2 regions of the Clostridioides sp. LIBA-6822 genome follow, and region 2 is predicted to be linked to the other one. Evidence: a T-box and tRNA genes for the amino acid it is inferred to sense, from the RefSeq annotation. Region 2 holds a T-box; the other holds one or more tRNA genes.
What was found. A T-box is a leader RNA that pairs with one kind of tRNA and senses whether it is charged. The one in region 2 lies ahead of serS (serine--tRNA ligase), so its partner is inferred to be a tRNA-Ser.
Positions count from the first base shown of each region.

Region 1 (8,071 bases), 840 kb from region 2:
AGGAATGCTTGCAGGATTAGTTGTGTCGTCCATGCTTGGGTGTACATTGGTATTTTCAATACCAGTAGGATTAGGGCTTATAGAATATGAAGATAGACCATTTTTTGCAAAAGGCTTACTGATAGGATTGATAACTATACCTTTTGGAGGTATTGTAGGAGGCTTAATAGCAGGATTTAACTTATCAATGGTAATTATAAATATGATACCAGTGATAATATTGGCAGTAATATTAGCAGTAGGATTAAAATTGAATTCTACACTTATGATAAATGGGTCATTAATTTTTGGGAAATTTATATCCATATTAATAACAATAGGATTGGGAGCCGCTGCATTTCAAGAAATAACAGGAATAGTGCTTATAAAAGGAATGACACCAATAAGAGAAGGAATTCAAGTAATTGGAAGTATTGCAATAGTATTATTAGGTACTTTTCCAATATTGCATTTGCTAGTTAAAGTTCTTAATAAACCACTTACAATGGTGGGAGGTAAATTAGGTATGGATGCGACCAGTGCAGCAGGGTTAGTATTTACTTTAGCTAATAGTATTCCAGTATATAAAATGATGAAGGATATGAGACCAAAGGGAAAAGTAGTAAATACTGCATGGTTGGTTTGTGCTACAGCAGCTCTAGGAGACCATTTAGGATTTACAGCAGGAGTAGTGCCAGAGATGATTACGCCTGTTGTAATTGGAAAGTTGGTTGGTGGAGTATTGGCAATTGCACTTGCTATGGTCATGACAAAAGACTTAACTTTAGAAGAAGAACAAAGTGTTAGAGTTAAGAAAGATGTTGTATGAAATGAGTAGTACTTAAACAGAATTTAAGTTACTTTAAATTAAAAAATCAAATGACTAAGAATATAATTAAATAGTTCAAAATAATAAAGTAGCATAAAACATTGAAGTAATTGAGAGTATTAAACTAATCTCAAAATAGTAACATAATAAAAAATATAAAGTATTATTTAGATATAAATGGAGCTAAATAAATAATTATTTGGCTCCTTAAGTTTAATTTATTATGCCAAGGAATTAAAAACCAATCATACAAACTAATTATCTGCTATGACTAAAGGTATTCCTCTCTGAGAAAATTCTATTATTATATCATGGTCTATATTAGAGGATGTAATAATAGTATCTATATGTTCTATAGGAGCTACTGATGCAAATGAATTTATACCAAACTTAGGAGGTTCAACAACCACTATAGATTTTCTAGACCTTTCAATCATTTTTTTTCGAACAAGTGCTTCTTCCAAATGATAGTCAGAAATACCATTTTCAAGAGTGATACCTCCAGCACCTAAAATAGCCTTATCAACATTAAATTGTTCAATAGCTGATAGTGTGAGTGGGCCAGAAAAAGAACCTTCAGTTTCTCTAAGATAACCACCAAGTACATATACTTTTATATTAGTATTCATAAGTTCATTTGCCACTAAAATTGAGTTGGTTATTACAGTTAAATTTTTTTTGTCTTTTAAATTTTTTGAAACTTCAAGAACAGTAGTTCCAGTATCCATAAAAATAGTATCATTTGTATTTATAAACTCACTGCATTTGATTGCAATTTGTTTTTTATCATTTGAGTTTATTTTTTTTCTTTTAACATAGTTGAGTTCTACACTACTTGCTATAACTGGTATAGCACCACCATAGACTCTTTTTAAAAGTCCAATACTCTCCATATGGGCTAAATCTCTTCGTGCTGTCTCTATTGATATGTCAAACATTTGAACTATGTCATTTATTTTAATTATATTATCTGATTCGAGAATACTTAAAATTTTCTCGTATCTTTCCTGTGGTAACATAGAATATCCTCCTTGGATTAATATTATTTTAGCTTTGAGCATAACTTATGATTAAGTCAGGATTTATGTATATTTGTTAATGTATGTATATTTATCAAATAATATTATAAGTATTATGCAAGATAATTTTACCATATTTGAAACTTACATTTAAGCAAAAAAGTAAAAATAGATATTTAATAATTCAAAATAACTTAAATTTTATAAAATAATTGACTAAAATATAATTTTATTATATAATTTACTAGTAAAGACAATCTGGAGAAGTACTCAAGTGGCTCAAGAGGATCCCCTGCTAAGGGATTAGGCTGGGTAACCGGTGCGAGGGTTCGAATCCCTCCTTCTCCGCCAATTATTAAAGGCTATTCTTGTTAAAGGTAGTCTTTTTGTAGTGTCTTTAATAAAAGTAATTTACTAAGCAGAACTAAAGAAAGGAGGGAATAGATGACAACTTTAATTTTTTTCATAGTGGGAATAGCATCTTTAGTGGTTGCTTTCGTTATTGATGGAGGACATATTGGAGCACTATTTGTGTTTTCATCAGCACTTGTTGTCTTTGGTGGGACTATAGGAGCTGTTGGAGCTTCAACGCCATTTCCCGTGTTTAAAAAATCTATAAAGATAATGTTGTTAGCTTTTAAAAATAAAAAACCTAACAACATAGAAAATATAATCTATTTTAAAGAAATTGCAATAAAAGCTAGAAAAGAGGGGCTTCTAAGCATTGATAAGGAAATAAATGACAATAATGATTTAGACCCTTTTATTAAAAAAGGGCTTGAACTTATGGTAGATGGAGTTGATGCAGCTACTATAAGAAATATCTTGGAATCACAGATACAGATAACATCAAAACGACATAAAGAGGGTATATCAATATTTGATTCAGCAGGGGGATTTGCACCTACACTGGGGATAATAGGTACCGTTATGGGATTAGTACATATTTTAGGTAATCTTTCGAGTAATCCAGATGCACTGGGTCCTCAAATATCTGTTGCATTTTTAGCTACATTATATGGTGTTGGTTCTGCCAATTTAATATGGATACCAGTAGCATCAAAACTTAAAGCTATAAACCAACAAGAAATAAATGAAAGACTTTTGGTGATAGAAGCAATATTATCTATACTTGAGGGGGATAATTCTAATTTAATGACAGAAAAATTAAAAATATTTTTAAATTCAAAAGAATTAATCGAACTTGAAGGAACAGATAGTAGAGCTGAATAATATAAAAGGATGGAATATTTATGTTACATGATGAAGATGAAAAAGAAGAAAACAATGAGCGATGGCTTTTAACTTATTCAGACCTCATAACACTACTTATGATTTTCTTTGTCATAATGTATTCTATGAGTAATGTTGATGCAGAGAAATATAAACAATTATCTGAATCTCTAAATTCTGCATTTGGTGATTCTTCTGGGGTTATTGAAGGTGGTAAGAGCCAAATGGAGCCAGTAGTTGAACCAGGAAGTAATAATTTAGATAGTTTACAAAATGCTGAGTTCAAAAAAGTTGGTGAGGAAATTCAGAAGTATTTAAATGAAAATGGTATGGCGAATTCAGTATCATTAAAAGCTCAGGATAGAGGATTAGTAATAAGTCTTAAAGATACCATACTATTTGATACTGGAAAAGCAGTTGTAAAGAATAATTCTAGAGATAAAATTATTCAAATAGGTAAGATGTTAAATGAAATGAATAGTTACATAAGGGTAGAAGGTCATACAGACAACATGTTTATAAAAAATTCTGAGTTTAAGTCAAATTGGGATTTATCAGTTATGAGAGCAACCAATGTTGTTCAACTTCTTATTGACAATGCAGGTATAGCACCAGATAAATTATCTGCTGTAGGATATGGCGAATTTAGACCAATAGCAGAAAATTCATCTCAAGATGGTATGTCAAAAAATAGACGAGTTGATATAGTCTTAGTTGATAGTAAATATGATAATGTAGAAAATGTTGGTGAAAATAAATAGTTAAACAAACTATCTCAAGGCAGAATTATTTCTAAAAAGAGATAGTTTTTTTATGTAAAAATTAAAAATAGATGAACAGTAAGTTACCTTTTTGGAAGAATATATGGTATCTTAAATATATAATGTTTAAACGATAAAAAACTCAATTTTAAAATTTTTATAGAGGGTGAGGAAACAAATGAGTAATAAGAATAAAAACACGAAGTATAAAGATAAAACAAGAGAAAGGTATAATAAAAAAGTTGATACTTTAAATAAAGAGAAGCTAAAGGAAACTAACAAAAAATCTAAAAATGTAGATAAGGTTGATGATATTATTAATAAATCTAGTATTGTATTATGTATTCTTTTAGTAATATTTTCTTTACTTTATTTGTTTAAGTTAGTTCAACTTAATGTAATAATGACGCTTTTAGTGATTACAGTGGCTATTCAACAAGGTTTGGTATCGTTTGGAGCATTTAGAAATAAAAATTATGCAAAAGCCCTATTTTCAGTATTTGTAATTATATGCTTCTTAATTGCTTTTAAATATGTTGTTAATCCTGTTTAAATATATCAATAAACGTTCTATAATTAATATAAATAGTGAAGTTGTAGTTTTAATGCTATTATAATTTTATAAATTTGAAGGAGTAGATTTTATGAATAGGTGTAAGTTTGCAAAATTAATTATCACATCAATGATTGTTTTATTACTTACAGGGTGTAGTTTGAAAAAGGAAGATAATTATAAGCTGGACCCAGAGAATCCAACATCAATAGAAATTTGGCATTATTATAATGGACAGCAAAAAATAGCTTTTGACAAGCTTGTTAAGGAATTCAATGACACTGTAGGTGCTGAAAAAGGAATTATTGTTGAAGCGTTTAGTCAAGGTAATGTTGTTGATTTATCAGAAAAGGTTTTAGATTCTGCAAATAAAAAGGTTGGTTCTGAAGATGTACCAAATATATTTGCGGCATATTCAGATACTGCTTATGAAATGGATAAATTAGGATTACTAGTGGATATGGACAAGTATATAAGCAAAGATGAACTAAATGAGTATATAGATGAATATGTAGAAGAGGGCAGAATAAATTCTAATGAGGAGTTTAAACTTTTTCCAATTGCAAAATCTACTGAGATTTTGATGATAAATAAGACTGATTGGGATAAATTTGCCAAAGCTACAAATTCAAATATCAATGATATACAAACAATAGAGGGATTAACAGAAATATCAAAAAAATATTATGAATGGACAGATAGTTTAACAAAAGAGCCTAATGATGGTAAAGCGTTTTTTGGAAGAGATGCTTTAGCAAATTATATTATTATAGGAAGTAAGCAATTAGGAGTAGAACTTTTTTCTGTTAAAGATGGAAAAGTTACATTAAATATTGATGAAAAAGTTATGAGAAAATTATGGGATAATTTTTATGTACCATATATAAATGGATATTTTGCATCTTATGGTAAATTTCGTTCTGATGATGCAAAAACAGGAGATATATTAGCTCTTGTGGGTTCTAGTTCAGGAGCAGCATACTTCCCAGATAGAGTAGTGTCAAATGACAACGAGAGTTATAAGATTGAAACATCTGTTTTTGAAGCTCCTCGTTTTAAAGGAAAAGAAAAGTATGCTGTACAACAAGGTGCAGGAATGGCTGTAACAAAATCCACTAAAGAAGAAGAATATGCATCAGTAGAATTTTTAAAATGGTTTACAGATAAAGAACCTAATATAAAATTTTCTATTGCTTCTGGATACTTGCCAGTAAAGAAAAAAACAAATGATTTAGATGTTATAAAAGAAGTTATGAAGAAAGACGATTTAAATGTATTAAATAAAGTTGAAGAATCAATAGTTTCATCTATTGCACAAATTAAAAGCTGTAATTTATATACTAATAAAGCATTCGATGGTGGAACTAAAGCTAGACAAATTCTTGAATATTCGATGCTTGATAAGGCTAAAGAAGATTTAAATAAAATAAATGAATTAATAAAAAATGGAACTTCTAAAAAGGATGCAGTAGCACAATTTAATAATGACAAGAATTTTGAAACTTGGTTTAATGATTTTAAGACTGAGCTTGAAAATGCTACAAAAGAGTAGATGAATTGGCGGTTAGTGTGTCAACATGCACAAAGGTATAGGTGGAATTAAGTATGGAAAACAATCTAAGAAAAAATAATTCAATAATGAAAAAGATGATATTTCCCCTAATTATTGTTATGCTAATTCAAACAAGTTTATTTTGTGCCACAATTTTATGGGGAGGAACTATTAAGAAGTTAAATGACAACTCATTTGATATTTTAAATGAAAGAGTAATTAATCGCAAAAATTATATACAAAATGAGATGTTGCAAAGATGGTCAAAGACAAGTGAAACGGAAGCCGCAATTAATTCATCTGTAAAAAAGGTTTTGGATGAAAATAATGTTTCAATCAAAGATGTAGGTGAGAATGAAGAAATTAACAAGGAGATTATAAAAAATATATCGAGTAATTTGATATATCTTTTAAGAAAAAATTCTGTTACAGGCTCTTTTGTAATATTAAGTAATAAAAACATTGAAGATGATTCCATGAGTAAAGGTGAAATAAGCAAGACGGGACTGTATATAAGAGATTTAGACCCTAAATTTAGTCCAAATGATAATTCTGATTTGTTAATTGAGAGAGGTTCATCAGATATAGCAAGAGACTTTGGAATATCTATGGATAGTTATTGGGCTCCAAAATTTTCATTTAAAAGTGAAAACAAGCGAAAAGGAGATAATTTTTTTTACAAACCATTTAGAGCGGCAATTGATAATCCAAATGTATCAAGTTCTAATTTAGGATATTGGGGAAGTAAGTTTCTATTAACAAATGCAGGCGATAAGGTTATGACATATTCAGTTCCTCTTATTTATGAGGATGGAACTGTATATGGAGTACTTGGAATAGATTTAAGTATAAACTATTTAAGTGAATTACTACCATATGCAGAGATAAATGGAAACAAAAAAGGTAATTATATTTTAGGTGTGGACAGAAATGATGATATGGCATTTGAAAATGTAGTTTCAAATGGATATTCACTAAAAGAAAAATTTTGGGATGGTTTACATTCTAATTTAGAACAGAAAGAATCTTATAAGAATGTATATAAGATTAAAAATGAAGATAATGATTATAGTAGTGGGAATATTTATGCTAGTGTGCAATATCTAGATTTATATAATTCCAATACTCCATTTGAAAATGAACGTTGGGCTCTTTTGGGGATTATTGAAGAAAAAAGCCTTTTATCTTTTTCAAAAAGAGTGGAGCGTTTGGTTATAGTATCTATAGCAATTTCTTTAGTAATAGGACTTATAGGTATTTATATAGCATCAAGACTGTTTACAAAACCAATTGTTCTTCTAGCCAAAAAGGTTAGAAATAGTAATCCATCAAAACCAGTAAATCTTGATAAAATAAATATATCTGAAATAGATGAATTATCTTCAGCTATAGAGCTACTTAGTGCAAATGTTGCAGATTCTTCTTCAAAATTATCACAGATTATAGAGATGGTAGATATGCCTATTGGAGCTTTCGAATTGTACAAAAATACAGATAATGTTTTTTGTACAAAAGGATTTTTTAATGTATTTATTACAGAAAAGGGATTCCGAGAATATGGTTATATGCAAAAAGATAAGTTCCTTAAAAAAATGAAAAAGCTAGATAAATATTTACAAAAAGGTTATGAAACAGAAAATACATATATATATAAATTTGAATCTGAAGATAAGAGGTCTAAGTGGGTAAGATTAAACCTTGTTGAAGATGAGATAAAGGTTCTCGGTGTTGTTGTTGATGTCACAAAAGAGTTCGTTGAGAAAAGAAAAATAGAGTACGAAAGAGATTTTGATATTTTAACTAATCTTTTAAATAGGAGAGCATTTTACTCACAGATACAAGAGAAATTCAAAAACAAAGATGAACTTAAGGTAGCAGCATTTGTTATGTGGGATTTAGATAATTTAAAATATATCAATGATACATATGGACATGATACTGGAGATGAATACATTAGATGTGCAGCAGGAATACTTAAAAAGTTTATATCATGGAATGGTATAGTTTCTAGGCTTTCAGGTGATGAGTTTTATGTATTTATATATGGATATGAAAGTAAAGAGAGTATAAGAGCTATTATTAATTCTGTTAAGATACAGATGAGTAATACATTACTAAAACTTCATGATGGAACAGAATTTAAAA
Region 1 covers NZ_CP196995.1:861,425-869,495, forward strand. Annotated here, with positions in the region: gene ACTG48_RS04310 (ethanolamine utilization protein EutH) at 1-808, shown strand, start outside; gene ACTG48_RS04315 (DeoR/GlpR family DNA-binding transcription regulator) at 1,063-1,827, opposite strand; tRNA gene ACTG48_RS04320 (tRNA-Ser) at 2,088-2,178, shown strand; gene ACTG48_RS04325 (motility protein A) at 2,272-3,060, shown strand; gene ACTG48_RS04330 (flagellar motor protein MotB) at 3,081-3,821, shown strand; gene ACTG48_RS04335 (hypothetical protein) at 4,000-4,374, shown strand; gene ACTG48_RS04340 (extracellular solute-binding protein) at 4,466-5,926, shown strand; gene ACTG48_RS04345 (EAL domain-containing protein) at 5,980-8,071, shown strand, end outside.
Region 1: it encodes a tRNA-Ser, which carries the amino acid that the T-box ahead of serS (serine--tRNA ligase) is inferred to sense. The anticodon was not compared.

Region 2 (8,071 bases):
ACTCCGCCTGGGAAGTACGCTCGCAAGAGTGAAACTCAAAGGAATTGACGGGGACCCGCACAAGTAGCGGAGCATGTGGTTTAATTCGAAGCAACGCGAAGAACCTTACCTAAGCTTGACATCCCAATGACATCTCCTTAATCGGAGACTTCCCTTCGGGGACATTGGTGACAGGTGGTGCATGGTTGTCGTCAGCTCGTGTCGTGAGATGTTGGGTTAAGTCCCGCAACGAGCGCAACCCTTGTCTTTAGTTGCCATCATTAAGTTGGGCACTCTAGAGAGACTGCCAGGGATAACCTGGAGGAAGGTGGGGATGACGTCAAATCATCATGCCCCTTATGCTTAGGGCTACACACGTGCTACAATGGGTAGTACAGAGGGTTGCCAAGCCGTAAGGTGGAGCTAATCCCTTAAAGCTACTCTCAGTTCGGATTGTAGGCTGAAACTCGCCTACATGAAGCTGGAGTTACTAGTAATCGCAGATCAGAATGCTGCGGTGAATGCGTTCCCGGGTCTTGTACACACCGCCCGTCACACCACGGGAGTTGGAGACGCCCGAAGCCGATTATCTAACCTTTTGGAAGAAGTCGTCGAAGGTGGAATCAATAACTGGGGTGAAGTCGTAACAAGGTAGCCGTATCGGAAGGTGCGGCTGGATCACCTCCTTTCTAAGGAGAATTGCCTACTGTTTAATTTTGAAAGTTCTTTATGAACTTCATATTTGGGGGTGTAGCTCAGTTGGGAGAGCACTTGCCTTGCAAGCAAGGGGTCAGGAGTTCGACTCTCCTCATCTCCACCATTTAAGAGCATATTACTTAAATCTTTGATTTATCTAGTAGACTCTTACATTGCACTTTAAGCTTATTTTTATACAAGCCTTGTGCATTAGCACCTTAAGCAACAGAATAAACTGAACGAATGTGAAGTTTGTTTGTTGGCGACGTGCGTTAGCACTTTAAGCAACGGGATTTATCCGTTGGCGTTGTGCGTTAGCACTTTGAAAACTGCATATATATTTAGTGATATGACATCTAATTTGTAATATATAAAGCTGATAACTTTTAAAAATTATCAAGTTGATAGACTTTAATCTATCAAACCTTTTTAACTGGTCAAGTTATTAAGGGTGCAGGGCGGATGCCTTGGCACTAGGAGCCGATGAAGGACGTGATAAGCTGCGATAAGCTTCGGGGAGTTGCACGTAAACTTTGATCCGAAGATTTCCGAATGAGGAAACTCACTTAGAGTAATGTCTAAGTATCATTAAGTGAATACATAGCTTAATGAGGGGAACTCAGGGAACTGAAACATCTAAGTACCTGAAGGAAGAGAAAGAAATTCGATTCCGTAAGTAGCGGCGAGCGAACGCGGAATAGCCCAAACCAATAAAGTTTTCTTTATTGGGGTTGCGGACATATCATAACGAAGAGGTATCGTAATTGAAGAGGTTTGGAAAGACCCACCACAGAAGGTAATAGTCCTGTATGTTAAACGAGAAAACTTCAGATATGATCCAGAGTACCACGGGACACGTGAAACCCTGTGGGAAGCAGGAGGGACCACCCTCCAAGGCTAAATACTACCTAGTGACCGATAGCGTATAGTACCGTGAGGGAAAGGTGAAAAGAACCCCGGGAGGGGAGTGAAATAGAACCTGAAACCCTGCACTTACAAGCTGTGGAAGCACATTTCTTGTGTGACCGCGTACTTTTTGTAGAACGGGCCAACGAGTTACGTTAAGTAGCAAGGTTAAGCACTTAAGGTGTGGAGCCGTAGCGAAAGCGAGTTTTAACTGAGCGTTCAGTTACTTGACGTAGACCCGAAACCGGGCGACCTACCCATGAGCAGGATGAAGCGAAAGTAAAATTTCGTGGAGGTCCGAACCCACGAGCGTTGAAAAGCTCGGGGATGACTTGTGGGTAGCGGTGAAATTCCAATCGAGCCCGGAGATAGCTGGTTCTCCCCGAAATAGCTTTAGGGCTAGCCTCAAGGTGAGAGATACGGAGGTAGAGCACTGAATGTCCTAGGGGGTATTGCACCTACCGAAGACTATCAAACTCCGAATGCCGTCATCTTATACTTGGGAGTCAGACTGTGGGTGATAAGATTCATAGTCGAAAGGGCAACAGCCCAGATCGTCAGCTAAGGTCCCTAAATGTAAGTTAAGTGGTAAAGGATGTGGGATTGCACAGACAACCAGGATGTTGGCTTAGAAGCAGCCACTCATTCAAAGAGTGCGTAATAGCTCACTGGTCGAGTGATCCTGCGCCGAAGATTTCCGGGGCTAAAACTTACTACCGAAGCTACGGCATCATTATGATGGGTAGGGGAGCTTCCCATACGGGTTGAAGCATGACCGTAAGGACATGTGGACAGTATGGGAGTGAGAATGTTGGCATGAGTAGCGAGATGTGGGTGAGAATCCCACAGGCCGTAAACCCAAGGTTTCCAGGGGAAGGTTCGTCCGCCCTGGGTTAGTCGGGACCTAAGCTGAGGCCGAAAGGCGTAGGTGATGGACAACAGGTTGATATTCCTGTACTACCGATAACCGTTTGAGAGATGGGATGACACAGTAGGATAAGCTAAGCACACTGTTGGTTATGTGTGCCCAAGCATTGAGGCAGTCAGAGTAGGTAAATCCGCTTTGATAATGCTGGGATGTGATGGGGAGCGAAATTTAGTAGCGAAGTAGCTGATTTCACACTGTCAAGAAAAGTCTCTATCGAGGTTAAAGGTACCCGTACCGCAAACCGACACAGGTGGGTGAGGAGAGTATCCTAAGGCCCGCGAGAGAACTGTTGTTAAGGAACTCGGCAAAATGACCCCGTAACTTAGGGATAAGGGGTGCCACCATCCGGTGGCCGCAGAGAATAGGCCCAAGCGACTGTTTACCAAAAACATAGGTTTCTGCTAAGTCGCAAGACGATGTATAGGAGCTGACGCCTGCCCGGTGCTGGAAGGTTAAGGGGATCTGTTAGAGCAATCGAAGCAGTGAACTTAAGCCCCAGTAAACGGCGGCCGTAACTATAACGGTCCTAAGGTAGCGAAATTCCTTGTCGGGTAAGTTCCGACCCGCACGAAAGGCGTAACGATTTGGGCACTGTCTCAACAACAGACTCGGTGAAATTGTAATTCCGGTGAAGATGCCGGATACCTGCGACAGGACGGAAAGACCCCATGGAGCTTTACTGTAGCTTGACATTGGGTCTTGGTACTACATGTACAGGATAGGTGGGAGGCTTTGAAACCAGGACGCCAGTTTTGGCGGAGCCATCCTTGGGATACCACCCTTGTAGTACTGGGACTCTAACCATAGGCCATGAATCTGGTCTTGGGACACTGTCAGGTGGGCAGTTTGACTGGGGCGGTCGCCTCCCAAAAGGTAACGGAGGCGCTCAAAGGTTCTCTCAGTACGGTCGGAAATCGTACGTAGAGTGTAAAGGCAAAAGAGAGCTTGATTGCAAGACATACAGGTCGAGCAAGGATGAAAATCGGACTTAGTGATCCGGTGGTTCTGCGTGGAAGGGCCATCGCTCAACGGATAAAAGCTACCCTGGGGATAACAGGCTTATCTCCCCCAAGAGTCCACATCGACGGGGAGGTTTGGCACCTCGATGTCGGCTCATCACATCCTGGGGCTGTAGTAGGTCCCAAGGGTTGGGCTGTTCGCCCATTAAAGTGGTACGCGAGCTGGGTTCAGAACGTCGTGAGACAGTTCGGTCCCTATCCGTCGCAGGCGTAGGAAATTTGAGAAGACCTGTCCTTAGTACGAGAGGACCGGGATGGACGTACCTCTGGTGTACCAGTTGTTCTGCCAAGGGCATGGCTGGGTAGCTATGTACGGAATGGATAAGCGCTGAAAGCATCTAAGCGCGAAGCCAACTTCAAGATAAGATTTCCCACCGCAAGGGTAAGACCCCAGAAAGACTATCTGGTTGATAGGTCGAAGGTGTAAGTGCAGCAATGTATTTAGCTTATCGATACTAATAGGTCGAGGACTTGACCAAATTATTTGATGTTCATTCAGTAAAATATATGTGTAGTTTTTAGAGTGCTAACTCTAAAGAAACTAGTATTACTAGATTCTAATAACTTAATAGATATATTAAGCATAGAGATTATGTGGTTACAATAGCAGAGAGGATACACCTGTTCCCATTCCGAACACAGAAGTTAAGCTCTCTAGCGCTGATGGTACTTGGTGGGAAACTGCCTGGGAGAGTAGGACGTAGCCACGTAATCTTTTTTATTTGCAATAAAATTTAAGATTAAATAGAATATAAAGTCAATATTGATTTATAATAAGATAAAATATAGAATTATATAGTATAGGTAAAGTTTTTGATTTAGAAAGAAGGTGTAATATGAATTCTGATGAAAGAAGAAGCAAATTAATAGATATTTTAAAAGAATCTAAGTGCCCTGTAAAAGGTGGAATGCTAGCTGAGATATTAAATGTAAGTAGACAAGTAATAGTACAAGATATAGCCCTTATAAGAGCTAGAGGATTTGAAATAATAGCTACACCTCAAGGATATATAATATATAATCAACCATATTTTACAAAACAAATAAAATGTAAGAATCACAAGAACTCTAAAGAAATTTACGATGAATTAAAGATTATTGTAGATTTAGGTGGGATTGTAAAAGATGTCATTGTAAATCATCCAACATATGGTCAGATAACTGCAGAACTTAACATTTATTCTAAGATGGATATAGATAATTTTATGAAGAAGGTTGAGACAAATGAATTTAAGCAGTTATCAGTTCTGACAGAATGTAGTCATATTCATACAGTTGAGGCGCTAAAAGAAGAGACTATAGAAGCTATAACAAAAGAATTAGAGGACAGAGGAATATTATCATAAGGAGGAGTTAAATGAATTTTTTATCATTGGCTAAGACTGCTTCAACAAATAGTAATATAACTAAGAGAACTTTAGAAAATATGCTTAATAACTTTAGTGATAATATACCAAATATTATATATGCAATAATTGTATTTGTAATAGGTATCTATATATCTAAGATAGTAAGAAAGATGGTTTCAAAGTTTTTAATCAAATATGGAATGAGTAAAGGTGTAAATAATTTCATTGTATATGGAATATATATATCTATGCTATCTATTATATCATTGATAAGTTTGGGAATTATAGGAATACAAACTACTTCAGTTGTAGCTGTATTAGGAGCTGCTGGATTTAGTATAGGTTTAGCATTTAAAGAAATATTATCAAACCTAGGCTCAGGTATGATTATTTTATTTTTTAAGCCATTTAACATAGGTGATTATATTCAAGGTTCAGGTGTAGAAGGTACAGTTTCTGATATACAGATATTTAGTACTGTTCTAAAAACTCCAGATAATAAAACCATAATTATACCAAATTTTCAATTGACAAGTAATAATATAATTAATTACACACATCAAAATAAAAGAAGAATAGATTTTTCTTATAATATTTCCTATGATAGTGATATAGATGTAGTTAAGTCTATATTGAATGAAATTTTTACAAATGAAAAAAGAATATTAGATGACCCAAAACCTATAATAGGTTTAAACTCTATAGGAAATAATACCATGCAAATAGTTGCTAGACCATGGGTTAAAACTGATGATTACTGGGATGTATACTTTGATATAATGGAAAAAGTCAAAAATAAATTTGATGAAAATAATATAAAAGTTCCATTTGTTCCTTCTTCATTGTTATTTAATAATATAAGCAATTTAAATACAATGGATAAAAGATAGAATTTTAATTAAATAAAAAAAATGAATTTAATATAAAAAATTAAAGAAAATTCTAAAAAAATTTGAATAATAGTATTGAAAGATGTTAATATATATAATATAATGATTATCAAATAAAACAATTAGTTAAAAAGCGGTGAAGGAAAATAGTAAAAAACAGATTGTATTCAGAGAATGAGTGGATGGTGAGAACTCATTACAATGGTTTTTGAATCTACTCTAGAGCTTCTAGTTAAAGCTAGACGTTTACCTACGTTATAGGTCTGAGAGGATTATACACTTTAGTATAATCAATTAGGGTGGCAACGCGGATAAAAGATTTTCGTCCCTTTTATAGGGTAAACGGAGGTCTTTTTTTATTTCTCAAATTTGTTTAAACTAAAGGTTTATAGCTATAATACTTGTAAATTAATTGGAATTATAATTTAGATTATCAAAATTATTAGGAGGAATTAATATGTTAGATATTAAAAGAATAAGAGAAAATTTAGATGATATCAAGAAAGCTATGGATAGAAGAGGTGAAAAAGAATTTGACCTTGATGCTGTAGTGGAATTAGATAATAAAAGAAGAGAAATACTTCAAGAAGTTGAAGTTATGAAAAATGAATTAAATGTAAATTCTAAAAATATACCACAATTAATAAAAGAAGGAAAAGATGTAACAGAAGAAAAAGCAAGATTAAAAGAGTTATCAGACAAGATAAAAGGTATTGATGAAAAAGTAAAAGAAGTAGAAGCAAAAATGGAATACACATTGATGAGAATACCAAATGTTCCTCATCCTGAGGTACCACAAGGCGAAACAGATGAAGATAATGTTCAAGTAAGAACTTGGGGAGAACCTACTAAATTTGATTTCGAGCATAAAGCACATTGGGATATTGGTACTGGTCTAGGTATATTAGATTTTGAAAGAGCTGGAAAAATAACTGGTTCAAGGTTTACTCTATATAGAGGTCTAGGTGCTAGACTAGAAAGATCTTTAATGAATTTCTTTTTAAATACTCATACAGCTAAACATGGATATACAGAAGTTTTACCTCCATTTATGGCTAATAGAAATAGTTTTATAGGTACAGGTCAACTTCCTAAATTTGAAGAAGATATGTTTAAGATAGAAGGACTAGAGTATTTCTTAATACCAACAGCTGAAGTACCTGTTACTAATATACATGCTAATGAAATATTAGATGTCGCAGAACTTCCAATTAAATATTGTGCATATACTCCTTGTTTTAGATCTGAAGCAGGTTCAGCAGGAAGAGATACAAGAGGTTTAGTTAGACAACATCAATTTAATAAAGTTGAGTTAGTTAAATTTGTTAAACCAGAAGATTCTTATGATGAATTAGAATCATTAACTCATGATGCTGAAACTATGCTACAAATGTTAGGTCTTCCATATAGAGTTGTAAAAATATGTACAGGAGATTTAGGATTCACAGCTGCATTTAAATATGATTTAGAAGTTTGGATGCCAAGTTACAATAGATATGTAGAAATATCTTCTTGTTCAAACTTTGAAGACTTCCAAGCTAGAAGAGCTGGAATAAGATTTAAAAGAGATAAAAAATCAAAAGCAGAATATGTTCATACTTTAAATGGTTCTGGATTAGCTATAGGAAGATGTTTAGCTGCTATATTAGAAAATTATCAGCAAGCAGATGGTTCTGTAGTAGTTCCAGAAGAATTAAGACCTTATATGGGTGTTGATGTTATAAGATAATTCTATTTAATATCATATGTAGAAAGATATTTTAATATAAAAGATATACTATGAATGAACAATAAATTAAAAAGGCTATGAAATTATTAATATAATTATTAAATTTCATAGCTTTTTTATGTCAATTTATATAACAGAATGTTTATCATAAAATACTAAATATCTTTATAAATCAACACTTATGTAAATGAATAAAGATTATTTTAGAACTAATTTAAATAAAATATAGCTATATCTATTAATAATTAAATAAACAAAATAAAATTAAGTTGAATTATAAAATGAATTATGATAAGATAAGTTTGTTATAAGTTTTGGGAGGAATTATGGAAAGTTCATTTTATATGAAAGAAGCATTAAAGGAAGCATATAAAGCATATAATAAAAGAGAAACACCAATAGGTGCTATTATAGTTAAAGATAATGAAATAATAGCTAGAGCCCATAACCTTACAGAAACATTAAAAGATTCTACAGCTCATGCAGAAATGTTGGCGATAAAACAAGCATCAGAAAAAATAGGTGGCTGGAGGTTGACTGATTGTGATTTATATGTTACAATGGAACCTTGCATA
Region 2 covers NZ_CP196995.1:16,938-25,008, forward strand. Annotated here, with positions in the region: rRNA gene ACTG48_RS00085 (16S ribosomal RNA) at 1-668, shown strand, start outside; tRNA gene ACTG48_RS00090 (tRNA-Ala) at 724-799, shown strand; rRNA gene ACTG48_RS00095 (23S ribosomal RNA) at 1,111-4,007, shown strand; rRNA gene rrf (5S ribosomal RNA) at 4,122-4,238, shown strand; gene ACTG48_RS00105 (3H domain-containing protein) at 4,365-4,874, shown strand; gene ACTG48_RS00110 (mechanosensitive ion channel family protein) at 4,886-5,767, shown strand; T-box leader at 5,895-6,100, shown strand; gene serS (serine--tRNA ligase) at 6,225-7,496, shown strand; gene ACTG48_RS00120 (nucleoside deaminase) at 7,823-8,071, shown strand, end outside.